2 linked regions of the Rhodovastum atsumiense genome follow. The protein of the gene in region 1 interacts with the protein of each later gene in a pairwise test. Links are inferred from orthologs where the notes say so. Each region holds a gene or a part of one and is shown on either strand. Other genes may lie near its edges.

Region 1 (4,995 bases):
ATGGTACCGCGGGTAACTCCCGCCCGGGGATGGCCCGGGCGGGATCGCGAGGGAGGATCGCTGCTGTCCGACGCGCGCTCAGGGCGCCTTGCGGAACAGGATGGAGGCGTTGGTGCCGCCGAAGCCGAAGCTGTTCGACAGCGCGATGTCGATGCGGCGTTCCTGCGCGGTATGGGCGACCCGGTCGATCACGCTCTCCCGGCTCGGGGCGTCGAGATTGAGCGTCGGCGGCGCCACGTTGTCGCGCACCGCCAGGATCGAGAACACCGCCTCGATCGCGCCGGCGGCGCCGAGCAGGTGCCCGGTCGCGGACTTGGTCGAGGACATCGCCAGGCCGCGCGCGGCATCGCCGAAGAAGCGTTCCACCGCGTCCAGTTCCAGGTCGTCGCCGAGCGGCGTGGAGGTGCCGTGGGCGTTCACGTACTGGATCTGGTCGGGGGTGATGCCGCCGTTCTTCAGCGCCGCCTTCATGGCGCGGAAGGCGCCGTCATGGCCCTCGGCCGGGGCGGTGATGTGGTAGGCGTCGCCCGAGAGGCCGTAGCCGCAGACCTCGGCGTAGATCTTCGCGCCGCGCTGCTTGGCGTGCTCGTATTCCTCGAGCACCAGGACGCCGGCGCCTTCGCCCATGACGAAGCCGTCGCGGTCCTTGTCCCAGGGGCGCGAGGCCTTGGTGGGGGTTTCGTTGAAGCCGGTGGACAGCGCGCGCGCGGCGCAGAACCCGGCGATGCCGAGCGTGTTCACCGCGGATTCGGCTCCGCCCGCCACCATCACGTCGGCGTCGCCGAGCATGATCAGCCGGGCCGCGTCACCGAGCGCGTGCACGCCGGTGGCGCAGGCCGTCACCACGCTGTGGTTCGGGCCCTTGAAGCCGTACTTGATCGAGACGTGGCCGGAGGCGAGGTTGATCAGCGCGGAGGGAATGAAGAAGGGCGACAGACGCCGCGTCTTGCCCTCGTGCACCAGCACCGAGGCGTCGTAGATCGTCTCAAGCCCGCCGATGCCGCTGCCGATCATCACGCCGGTGGCGCAACGGCTTTCCTCGTCCTGCGGCTGCCAGCCGGAATCCTCGACCGCCTCGGTGGCGGCGACCAGGGCGTACTGGATGAACTTGTCCATCTTCCGCTGGTCCTTGACCGGGACCCATTCGGAGATGTCCAGCTTGCCCTCGGCCTTGCTGCCCTTCGGAAGCTGGCCGGCGATCTTGGCCGGCAGGTCCTTCACGTCGAAGGACTGGATGGCGCTGATGCCTGACTCGCCCTCGATCAGGCGTTTCCAGACATGCCCGACCCCTAATCCCAGGGGGCAGGCGATGCCCATGCCCGTCACCACAACGCGCCGCATCGGTGCCATCCTTGCCGTTTCCCTTTTGCCGTGTTCCGGCTCAGGCCGCCTTCTGCTTCTCGATGTACTCGATCGCATCCTTCACGGTGCTGATCTTCTCGGCGGCGTCCTCGGGGATCTCGACGCCGAAGGCCTCTTCGAAGGCCATGACCAGCTCGACCGTGTCCAGGCTGTCCGCGCCCAGGTCGTCGATGAACGACGCCTCGGGGGTGACCTTGCTTTCCTCGACGCCGAGATGCTCGACGACGATCTTCTTCACCTTATCGGCGATTTCGCTCATCGGAATTTTGGCTCCTGCCTGCCCGTTCTTGGTCTAAACGTCACTCGCCCGGTCCGCCCGCCTTCCTGGTCCCGTTTGTGATGGACCAGCCCGGCCCACGGGACAGACCTGAACTGCGCCGCGTACACCGCCCCGGACGAGGGCGCGCGGCGCTTAGCATGGTTTAGTCGCAATCGCCAACCATCGGCACGGGTCCAACCTGCCCAAAGCCGGCGAATCAGACCATCGCCATGCCACCATTGACGTGCAGTGTGGTACCAGTGACCCACCCTGCCTCGTCGCTGGCGAGATACAGCACCGCCGCCGCAACGTCCGCCGGCTGGCCGAGCCGGCCCAGCGGAATCCTCTCAGCCAGCTTGACGCGCTGCGCGTCCGACAAGTCGTCGGTCATCGGCGTGGCGATGAAGCCCGGCGCCACCACGTTCACGGTGATGCCGCGCGAGGCCACTTCCTGGGCCAGCGCCTTGCTCATGCCGGCCAGCCCCGCCTTGGCGGCGGCGTAGTTGGCCTGGCCGGGATTGCCGGTGTGGCCGACGATGGACGAGATCGAGACGATCCGCCCGGCGCGCCGCTTCAGCATGCCCTTCATCGCCGCCCGCGCCAGCCGGAACGGCGCGCTCAGGTCGACGTCCAGCACCGCCTGCCAGTCCTCGTCCTTCATGCGCAGGGCGAGCATGTCGCGGGTGAAGCCGGCATTGTTCACCAGCGCCCAGAGCGGCCCGCCGGCCGCCTCGGCCGCCGCCACCAGCGCATCGGCCGCGGCCGGGTCGCGCAGATCGGCGGGGCAGACATGCGCCCGGCCCGGGGAGACCGCGTCCAGCTCCGCCGCCAGGGCGTCGAGCGCCTCGCGCCGCGTGCCCGACAGCGCCACCACCGCGCCCTGCGCGTGCAGCGTGCGGGCGATGGCGGCGCCGATGCCGCCGGAAGCACCGGTGACCAGGGCGGTCTTGCCGTCCAGCCGGAACATGGCTGTTTCCTTGTCTCAGAGAGTCTTCAGGATCTGCTCGATCTCGGCCGGCGTGCCGACCGAGGCGGTCGCCGCGTCCGGGGCGATCCGCCGCACCAGGCCGGACAGCACCTTGCCCGCGCCCAGTTCGACGAAGCTGGTAACGCCGAGTTCGATCATCGCGTTCACGCATTCGCGCCAGCGCACCGTCGCGGTCACCTGCTGCACCAGCAGCCGGGAAATCTCGGCCGGGTCGGTCACCTTGGCGGCGGTGACATTGGCCACCACCGGCACCAGGGGCGCGCCCGGCGGGGATTTCTCCAGCGCCTCGGCCATCGCATCCGCCGCCGGCGCCATCAACGCGCAGTGGAACGGGGCGGAGACCGGCAGCAGCATGGCCCGCTTCACGCCCTTCGCCTTGGCCACCTCGATGGCGCGGTCGACCGCGGCCTTGTGGCCGGAGATCACCACCTGCCCGCCGCCGTTGTCATTGGCGGGCGAGACCACCTGCGTGCCGTCCGGGCCTTCCGCCGCCTCGGCGCAGACCGCGCGGGCGAGTTCCATCTCGGCGCCGAGCAGCGCGGCCATGGCGCCCTCGCCGGGCGGCACCGCCTTCTGCATGGCCTGGCCGCGCAGCCGCAGCAGGGCGGCCGCCCGCGCGGGGGTGAAGGCCCCGGCGGCGGCCAGCGCGCTGTACTCGCCGAGCGAGTGGCCGGCGACCAGCACCGCCTTGTCGGCCAGCTTCAGCCCGCCCTCGCGCTCCAGCACGCGCAGCACCGCCAGCGAATGCGCCATCAGCGCCGGCTGGGTGTTCTCGGTGAGGGTAAGTTCCTCGGCCGGTCCCTCGAACATCAGCTTCGACAGCTTCTGCTTCAGGGTCTCGTCGACCTCTTCGAAGACCTCGCGGGCGGCGGCGAAGGCGGCGGCGAGGTCCCGCCCCATGCCCACGGCCTGGCTGCCCTGGCCCGGGAAGATGAAGGCGTGCACCGGCATGCGGAAAAATCCCGAAATGAGAAGCGGGGGGCAATTGGGCGCGCGGCGTAGCTTCGCCCCGTGCCCCTGTCAATTGCCGGCGACACCGGGGACCCGGCAGACGGCATGCGCCGGGCGCGCGGACCAGCCCTGCGCAACGATCGACGCCGCATCGACCGGCGCCTCTTAATATCGCGACTGACTCGCACTTGCAGACCCACTTGCAGCCCCGGGAGCCCCGTCGTGGTTGGTCCTGCCGCCGTCCTGGCCGAAACATGTCCCGCCCACGGCTCCCCCTGCGCCCCGCCCGGCGCCTCCCCGGGACGGATCGCCCGCCTCGCCGCGCTGCTGGAACGGTTCTTCGTCACGCATCGCCGGCAGCTCTCCTGGGTGCATGCCGGGATGTTCGTGGTGTTCCTGCTGGTGATCGGCGGGCCGCTGCTGCTGCCCGACCCGCCCGGCGACGCCACCCCCTGGAACAATCTGCGGGTCGGCGCCTCCTATGCCCTGTGGGGGCTGTGGTTCCCGCTGGTGTTCCTGTCCGTCATCTTCGCCGGGCGCGCCTGGTGCGGCGTGCTCTGCCCGATGGGCGCGGCGGCGGAATGGGCCAACGGCGTCGGCCTGCGCCGGCCGATCCCGGCCTGGCTGCGCTGGGAAGGCACCCCGCTGGTCAGCTTCATCGTCATCACCCTGCTCGGCCAGACCACCGGCGTGCGCGACCATCCCGAGGCAGCCGCCGAGATCTTCGGCGGCACCATGCTGATGGCGATCGTGATCGGGTTCCTCTATGGCCGGCGCAAGCGCGCCTGGTGCCGCCACATGTGCCCGATCGGCCGGGTGCTCGGTCTCTATGCCCGGCTCGGCGCCGTGGAGTTCGCCCCGAAGACCCGCCTGCCCGGGCCGGAGGCGTACACGGAAAAGGGCGTCTGCCCGACCATGATCGACCTGCCGCACAAGGCGGAATCGCGCCACTGCATCAGTTGCTTCCGCTGCGTCAACCCCGACGCGCGCGGCGGGGTGTCGCTGCGGCTGCGCCGGCCGGGCGAGGAAATCGAGGCGATCCGCGACCACCACCCCAACCCGACCGAGGTGTGGTTCCTGTTCCTCGACACCGGCGTGGCGCTCGGCGGCTTCCTGTGGCTGGTGCTGCCCGCCTACCAGGACGCGCGGCAGGCCTTCGGCGAATGGGCAATCGAGCATGGCTGGGCCTGGATCACCGCGATCGGCCCGTCCTGGCTGATGAGCGTCCACCCCGACCGCGGGGAGACGTTCATGTGGCTCGATTTCCTGATGATCAACGGCTTCATGATCGGCTGCATGATCGCGCTGACGGTGGTGCTGGCGGCGACCACGGCGGCCGCCGCGGTGCTGGCACGGCAGGTGGGCGCGCGCGGCAGCTTCGCCGCCCGTTTCGCCGAACTGGGCTACCAGTACGCCCCGATCGCGCTGATCTCGC
Region 2 (8,027 bases), 2.9 Mb from region 1 along the record:
CGGTGCCGCGCTCGTCGCAGTTGCCGGCGACTTGCACGTTGTTCTGGCCGTATTGCTGCAGCCAGGCGGCCTGACGGTCCAGAGTGGAGCGGGCCTCGGCCTGCAGCGAGGACTTGTCGAAAGCGTAGAAGACGCGGTCCCCCACGTTCTTCACCAGATCCTCCTGGCTGCCCGGAACCGGGCCCGCCGTGGTGACTTGCGCGCCGGACCCGGCAGTTGCGCCCTGGTCCGTGTTCGCGCAGGCCGCAACGAGAGCGACGGCGGCGAAGGCGCCCAGCATCTTGATGTTCATCGGTGTTGCATCCCTGGAAGAGCTGCTGATCTTGACGATCTGATCATCGGCCGTACAGGCGGAGCGACGGCTCCGGTCGAAGCGCCGTTGCCAATACATGGTCGCATTAGACCGGCGGAATGAACGCGGTCAAGGATTGCTGTCATCTGGAAGGCACATGTCATCCATGAACCTATGCATCCGTACCACAGTGCCTCGCCGCTCCGCATGTTTTTTAAGCGCCCAGCGGTGACCAGGCCGGATCGGATGCATCCGTCGGTGTCGTCACCGCCCGTTCATTGAAGCCGGTGATGTCGATCGAATAGAGCCGCGCCGAGAAGCCGGAGCCACGGGCGTCGCGCGCCGGCGATTCGCGCCAGAACATGATGACGCGGCCATTCGGGGCGAAGGTCGGCCCTTCGCAGAAATAGCTCTCGGAGAGAATCCGTTCCCCCGATCCGTCCGGCCGCATCACCCCGATCGCGAAACCGCTGCCGCCGAAGCGGGTGAAGGCGATCAGGTCGCCGCGTGGCGACCAGACCGGCGTCGCGTAGCGGCCCTGGCCATAGCTGATGCGCCGCGCGCCCCCCCCGCCCGCGCTCATGACATAGAGCTGCTGATCGCCACCGCGGTCGGAGTTGAACACGATCTGCGAGCCGTCCGGGCTGAAGCAGGGCGAGACGTCGATGGCGCTGCCATCGGTCAGCCGCCGCCCGCCGCCGCCGCCCACCGGCACCTGGATGATCGCCGAGCCACCGGTGCTGGTGGTCTGCGCCATGACGACGCTGCCGCCATCCGGCGAGAACCGCGGCGAGAGGGTGATGCCGTCGAAATTGCCGAGAAGACGCTGCCGGCCGGAGCCGAGATCGAACAGGTAGACCCGCGGCCGGTTGTTCAGGTAGCTCATGAAGGCGATTTCATCGCGCGTCGGATGGAATCGCGGCGTCAGCGCCATGAAGCCGCCATCGGTCAGGAAGCGGTTGTTCTCGCCGTCCTGGTCCATGATCGCCAGCCGCTTGACGCGCCGGTCGCGCGGCCCGCTGCCGGCGATGTAGACGATGCGCGTGTCGAAATAGCCCTTCTCGCCCAGCAGGCGCTCGTAGATCACGTCGCTGATGATATGGGCGATGCGCCGCCAGTTCGACAGCGTGGTGGTATAGGCGGTGCCCTGGATCTGCTGGCCGGGCAGCACGTCCCACAGGCGGAATTCCACCCGGACCTTGTCGCCGCCCTGGCTTTCCACCCGTCCGGTCACCAGCGCCTGCGCGCCGATCGCCTTCCAGTTCTGGAAGTTCGGCACGTCGCCGCCGCCCTGCGCCTTGATGAAGGCGGCCGGGTCGATCGGCCGGAACAGCCCGGAGCGGCCGAGATTGTTGGAAATGACGCCGGCGATGTCCTGGCCGAGCCGCGCCGTGTCGCCGCCGCCCGCCACGAGCGGGGGGATGGCGATCGGAATCGGGTCGGTCCGCGCACGGTTGACGTCGATCACCGCACTGCCGGGTGCGGCATCCTGCGCCCAGGACCGTCGCGCGGCGATGGCCGGGGCAAACAGCGTCGCCGCCGTGCCGGCGATGAGGACGCGGCGGGAAGGCTTCAGGTCATCCGTCATGCTAGGTCACCTGTCCGCAGAAATCTCAGGAATCGGTCGCAACTGCCGGAGGATATCCGTGCAGCACATGCCATGATCTGTCATCGGGGTGAATTCCCGGCCGAGATCGTCTTCGTTTATGGTCTGAAACGAAACTTCAGCGTGCCCCGGCCGCCCTGGACCACTCCCTGCGGCATCGGCAGGTTGGCGCAGCGCGGGTTGAGCACCGCACGTACCGCCCGTTCGGCGAAAGCGCGGAAGCGCGGATCGCCAAGACGGCCGCGATCCTCGTCGGCCACGACCGCGTCACGTGCCACGCCCTCGCCGTCGACGGTGACCATCAGCAGCACCTGCATCTTCTCGAGGTCGAGCGCGCCGGCGTCCTTGGTCCAGCATTCCCGCACCCGCTCGCCGATGGCGCCGCGCTGGGCGGTGTTGAGCTTGTCAGTCAGCGTGCCGTTCGGGCTGCCGCCGCTGCTGCCCTGGGCGGGGTTGGCGCGCGCGGTCGGCGGCTGCTGCTGGCGCTGCAGCGCGCGCAGCCGCTCGAGCGTGTTCTCCAGCGCCGGGCTGTCAGGCGCCGGATTCTTCGTCACGTTGGGCTGGCTGGTGCGGCTCGGCGGCGCCGGGGGCGGCGGCACCCGCGGCGGAGTCGGGGCCGGCGGTTGCGGCTGCGGCGTGGGCGGCGGCGGCGCCGGGGGCGCGGGCGGCGGCGGCGGCGGCACCGGCAGCGGCGACGGCTCCGGCGAAGGCGGCGGCGGCGCGGGCGGCTGCGGCGTCGGCGGCGGCGGTTCCGGCGTGGGCGGCGGCGGGGGTGGAGGCGGCGGAGGAGGAGGAGGCGGCGGCGGCTCGACCGGCTGCGGCTTGGGCGGCTCCGGAATCGGCGGCTGCGGCGTCACCTGCGGCGCCGGCCGCGAAGAGGGCGCCGGCAGCGGGCTCGGCACGTTGGCCTTCGGCGCTTCCTGGGGCGGCCCCTGCTCGGCCGTCTCCATCGCCAGTTCCACCTCCATCAGCGGCGGCTCTTCCGGCATGCGGATATTGAGGCCGGTCACCAGCAGCAGGAAAACCAGCAGATGCAGCAGCGCCGAGACGGCGGCGCTGCGGCTGAGCGGGGTACGAGTCCGCCACCAGAACAGAAGGCGGGTCACGGGCGTGAACATGGGCAAAGCACCACCTGGCCGGGCTGTCGTCTGCCTGGCCTCAGCCGCGGCCCTGCCGGCGTGGCGCCGCGCCCACCGGGGCCGGCGCACTGGCCGGGGCCGGCGCGGTAACGGCAGGTGCCGCGCCCGGCGCCGAGGAAGCGGCCTTGCCGGAAACCTGCTCGGTCAGCAGCGAGACCTTGGTGAAGCCGCCCTGGATGATGGTGCCCATCACCTCCATCATCCGGCCATAGGTGTTGCCGCGGTCGCCGCGCACGAAGATGCGCCGGTCCTTCTGGTCCTGGGCGATCGCCTGCAGCTTGGCCACCAGTTCAGACAGTTCCACCTGCGAATCCATCAGGAACACCTGGCCCTGCGCATTCACTGAAACCTGCAGCGGCTCGTTGTCCTGGTTGATCGGGGTGGCGTTGACCTTGGGCAGGTCGACATTGACCGAGCTGCTCATCAGCGGCGCCGTCACCATGAAGATGATCAGCAGCACCAGCATGACGTCGACCAGCGGGGTCACGTTGATCTCGGCGAGCGGCCGGTAGCGGCCGCGGCCCCGTCCGGGACCCTGCAGGGATGCGGCCATCGTCGTCTCTCCTTACCTCAGGCGCGCTCCTCGCTCTGGCGCGACAGGATCGCACCGAACTCGGTGGCGAACTGTTCCAGCCGGGCAGCGAAGCGCGCGAGGTCGGTGCTGATCTTGTTGTAGGCCAGCACGGCCGGAATGGCCGCGACCAGGCCGATCGCGGTGGCGAACAGCGCCTCGGCGATGCCCGGCGCCACCACGGCGAGATTGGTGTTGTGCATCGCCGCGATCGCCGAGAACGAATGCATGATGCCCCAGACCGTGCCGAACAGGCCGACGAAGGGGGCGGTCGAGCCGACCGAGGCCAGGAAGATCATCCAGCGCTCCATCCGCTCCATCTCGCGCTGGATGGCGACGTTCATCGCCCGCTCCACCCGGTCGCGCACGCCGCTGCGGGCGACGTCGGCGCCGGCCACGCGGGCCGAACGGCGCCATTCCGCCATCGCGGCGCCAAAGACGGTCGCCATCGGATGGGTGGGCTTGGCGCCCTCGTCCTCGAACAGCTCGTCGAGGCTGCCGCCGGACCAGAACCGGTCCTCGAAGCTGTCGGCCGCCTTGTTGACCCGACGCAGGGTGGTGATCTTCTCGAACACGATCGCCCAGACCCACACGCTGGCCAGCACCAGCAGGATCATCACCAGCTTGACGACAATGTCGGCCTGCAAGAACAGGCTCAGGATCGACAGGTCGCCGGCCGCCGTTCCGATGTTCACCGCGTCAACCGCCCGGTCCAATTCCGCCATTCCCCTCAACAGCAGCGCGACCACCGGCCGCGCGCGACCTCATACAGTTGGCATTACGGCCGATTCGTGGCCTTACGAAAGCGACACCAGGGCGTCATGCCAGCGGGCCGGCACTCGCCCGGGGCGCTGGTCGGCAGCCCGCACACAGGCCAGCCGCACCTCCAGCACCGCCAGTGGTCGTTCCTCACCCTCGCGGAAGATGGACTGGCGCACCTGCACGGAGGCCGGCCGCACCGAGACCGCCCGCGTCACCACCACCAGCGCATCGTCCAGCCGCGCCGGTGCGAGATAATCCACTTCGAGACGATGCACCATGAAGATTAGGCCATGCTGTGATGCCATTTCCGCGTGCGGAACGCCGGCGTCGCGCAACGCTTCGGTTCGCGCCCGCTCGGCGAATCGCAGATAGTTGGCGTGATAGACCACCCCGCCGGCATCGGTGTCCTCGTAATAGGTACGCAAACGATAACGATGGCCGCCCGGTTGCGACGCCGATTCGTATCGTTCGCTCATTCTTCCTCTCCCAGCAGATCGAGCGTCGGCTGCGTGCCCGCGGGCGGCGGCAGCCCCAGATGCTTCCAGCCGCGCTCGCCCAGCATGCGCCCGCGGCTGGTGCGCAGCACCAGGCCCTCCTGGATCAGGAAGGGCTCCACCACGTCCTCGAGCGTGTCGCGCGCCTCGGCCAGCGCCGCCGCCAGCGTCTCCACCCCGACCGGGCCGCCATGGTGGTGCTCGGCGATGCGGCGCAGATAGCGCCGGTCCATGGCATCGAGCCCCAGCCGGTCCACCTCCAGCCGCCGCAGCGCGGCGTCGGCGGTCGGGCGGTCCACCGGATCGTCGCCCTGCACCAGGGCGAAGTCGCGCACCCGCCGCAGCAGCCGCCCGGCGATGCGCGGCGTGCCGCGGCTGCGCCGGGCGATCTCCGACGCGCCCTCCGGCGTCAGGCCGAAGCCCAGCTTCTGCGCGCCGCGGCGCACGATCAGTTCCAGTTCCTCCGGCGTGTAGAACACCAGGCGCAGCGGGATGCCGAATCGATCCCGCAACGGAGTCGCGAGCAGCCCCGCCCGCGTGGTGGCGCCCACCAGGGTGAAGGGCGCGAGGTCGATGCGCACGCTGCGCGCCGCCGGCCCTTCTCCGATGATCAGGTCGAGCTGGAAATCCTCCATCGCCGGATAAAGGACTTCCTCGATCGCCGGCTGCAGCCGGTGGATCTCGTCGATGAACAGCACGTCGCGCGGCTGCAGGTTGGTCAGGATCGCCGCGAGGTCGCCGGCGCGCTGGATCACCGGGCCGGAGGTGGCGCGGAAGCCGACGCCCAGCTCGCGCGCCACGATCTGCGCCAGCGTGGTCTTGCCCAGGCCGGGCGGACCGTGCAGCAGCACGTGGTCCAGCGCCTCGCCGCGGGCGCGCGCGGCCTGGATGAAGATGGACAGGTTCTCCCGCGACGCCTTCTGGCCGATGAACTCGGCGAGCGTCTGCGGCCGCAACGATGCCTCGGCGGCATCCTCCTCGGCGCGCGCGGGGGAGACGGGGCGATCGTCCTTGCTCACCTTGCCAGTTCCTTCAGGCCCTCGCGGATCACCGCGTCCAGCGCCGCGTCATCGCCCAGCCGCTGCATCACCCGCTCCAGCGCCGCCGCCGCCTCCGGCCGGCGGTAGCCCAGGTTCAACAGGGCGGACAGCGCATCCGCCTCCACCCCGCCGACCGGCGGCGGCAGCACCGGCGAGAAGCCGACCCCCACCGGCATGCCGCCAGCCTTCTCGCGCAATTCCGTCAGCAGCCGCACCGCGAGCTTCGCCCCCACGCCCTGCGCCCGCGTCAGCGAGCCGCGGTCGCCCGCCTGGATCGCCCCCACCAGATCGCGTGGCGAGAGGGCGGAGAGGATATTCAGCGCCACCCGCGCCCCCACCCCCTGCACCGTGGTCAGCAGCCGGAACCATTCCCGCTCGGCGGCCTCGGCGAAGCCGAACAGGGTGATGGCGTCTTCCCGCACCTGGGTCTCGACCAGCACGGTGGCGATCTCGCCGGCCGGCAGCATGGCCAGGGTGCGGGTGGAGGCCTGCACCAGATAGCCGACGCCGTTCACGTCGATGACGCAGCGATCGGCCTCGATCTGCTCGACCCGGCCACGGAGCTGCGCGATCATCGCACCCCTGCCCAGCGCCGCGCCGTCGCGCGGTGATGCGCATGGCAGATCGCCACCGCCAGCGCATCCGCCGCGTCCGCGCGCCGGATCAGCGCCCCCGGCAGCAACCGGCGCACCATCATCTGCACCTGATCCTTGCTCGCGGCGCCGGTGCCGACCACCGACTGCTTCACCGCCATGGCGCCGTACTCCGCCACCGAGATCCCCGCCAGCGCCGGCACCAGCAACGCCACCCCGCGCGCATAGCCAAGCTTGAGCGTGGAGGCACCGTTGCGGTTGACATAGGTCTCCTCCACCGCCGCCTCCTGCGGGTGATACTCGGCGATCAGCGCGGTCAGCCCCTCGTGCAGCCGGCGCAGCCGCTCCGGCACCGGATCGTCCGAATCGGTGGGGATCACCCCGTCGCCGAGATGACGCAACCGGTTGCCATCGGCCTCCACCAGCCCCCAGCCGGTGAAGCGCAACCCAGGATCGATGCCGAGCAGGCAGACCAGCGTCGCCTCCCCTCAGCCCGAGAGCTTCGCCAGCACGGCTTCGGGAATGTCGAAATTGGCATAGACGTTCTGCACGTCGTCATTGTCCTCCAGCACGTCGAGCAGCTTCAGCAGCGACGCCGCCTTCTCCTCGTCCAGCGTCACCGTGGTGGCCGGGCGCCATTCCACCTTCGCCTCCTCGGGCGAGCCGAACTTCGCCTCCAGCGCATCGCGCACGGGGAAGAAGCTGTCGGCGGCACAGGTCACCTCGTGCCCGTCCGGACCGCTCTCGACATTGTCCGCCCCCGCCTCGATCGCCGCCTCCAGCATCGAATCCTCGTCCGCCACCGATGCCGGATAGCGCACCACCCCGAGCCGCGAGAACAGAAAAGAAACGCTGTTGGTCTCGCCCAGCGCCCCGCCATGCTTGGCGAAGGCCGAGCGGACATCGGCGGCGGTGCGGTTGCGGTTGTCGGTCAGCGCCTCGATGATCACCGCGACGCCGGCGGGGCCGTAGCCCTCGTAGCGGACCTCCGCGTAGTCGTCGCCCGCGCCAGCCCCGACCGCCTTCTTGATGGCCCGGTCCACCGTGTCCTTGGGCATGTTGGCCTGGCGCGCCGCCATGACCGCCGCGCGCAGGCGCGGGTTGGAGGCAGGATCCGGCAGGCCGCTGCGCGCGGCAACCGTGATCTCGCGGATCAACCGGGCGAAGGCGCGCGCGCGCTTGGCGTCCTGCGCGCCCTTCCGGTGCATGATGTTCTTGAACTGCGAATGGCCTGCCATGATCGTTCCCCGGGGCTGAAAACCGCGCAAGACGACCGCGACGGGAGAGCCGGGGCGCTGCCCCGGACCCCGGCAGGAGGCTCCGCCTCCTGCACCTCCGCCAAGGGCTTCGCCCTTGGAACCCGTTCACGAAGGAATGGGGTCCAGGGGCCTCGGGCCCCTGGCGGGTGCAGGGCAGAGCCCTGCCGGGTCCAGGGCAGCGCCCTGGCCTTCCCGTCGCGGTCGTTCGGAGGGCTTCTACACTGCCGGCATGGTCTGCGACAGCCGCCCGCCCACGCGCAGCGGCTCGATG

The links. The genes of interacting proteins can lie anywhere in the genome.
Region 2: the proteins of NBY65_RS13925 (region 1) and ybgC interact in binary tests that used the Escherichia coli proteins (3 or more experiments, as listed by UniProt). The link is inferred for Rhodovastum atsumiense from one-to-one orthologs.

The regions. Positions count from the first base shown.
Region 1 is NZ_OW485601.1:3,076,089-3,081,083, reverse strand. Bases 2-2,948 are described here. They hold NBY65_RS13925 (acyl carrier protein), read right to left. Parts: upstream 1,622-2,948; coding sequence 1,382-1,621; downstream 2-1,381. Other genes in these bases: fabD (ACP S-malonyltransferase), read right to left, coding at 2,604-2,948; fabG (3-oxoacyl-[acyl-carrier-protein] reductase), read right to left, coding at 1,839-2,588; fabF (beta-ketoacyl-ACP synthase II), read right to left, coding at 79-1,341. Outside these bases: more of fabD, read right to left, coding at 2,949-3,560; NBY65_RS13910 (4Fe-4S binding protein), read left to right, coding at 3,783-4,995. UniProt on the Escherichia coli protein: Carrier of the growing fatty acid chain in fatty acid biosynthesis.
Region 2 is NZ_OW485601.1:6,015,087-6,023,113, forward strand. What follows is about bases 3,127-6,125. They hold ybgC (tol-pal system-associated acyl-CoA thioesterase), read right to left. Parts: upstream 4,847-6,125; coding sequence 4,406-4,846; downstream 3,127-4,405. Other genes in these bases: tolR (protein TolR), read right to left, coding at 3,127-3,590; tolQ (protein TolQ), read right to left, coding at 3,608-4,333; ruvB (Holliday junction branch migration DNA helicase RuvB), read right to left, coding at 4,843-5,883; ruvA (Holliday junction branch migration protein RuvA), read right to left, coding at 5,880-6,125. Also shown: peptidoglycan-associated lipoprotein Pal, read right to left, coding at 1-292; Tol-Pal system beta propeller repeat protein TolB, read right to left, coding at 507-1,880; NBY65_RS33930 (hypothetical protein), read right to left, coding at 1,997-3,016; more of tolR, read right to left, coding at 3,057-3,126; more of ruvA, read right to left, coding at 6,126-6,479; crossover junction endodeoxyribonuclease RuvC, read right to left, coding at 6,476-6,973; NBY65_RS27105 (YebC/PmpR family DNA-binding transcriptional regulator), read right to left, coding at 6,986-7,735; NBY65_RS27110 (TIGR00282 family metallophosphoesterase), read right to left, coding at 7,973-8,027.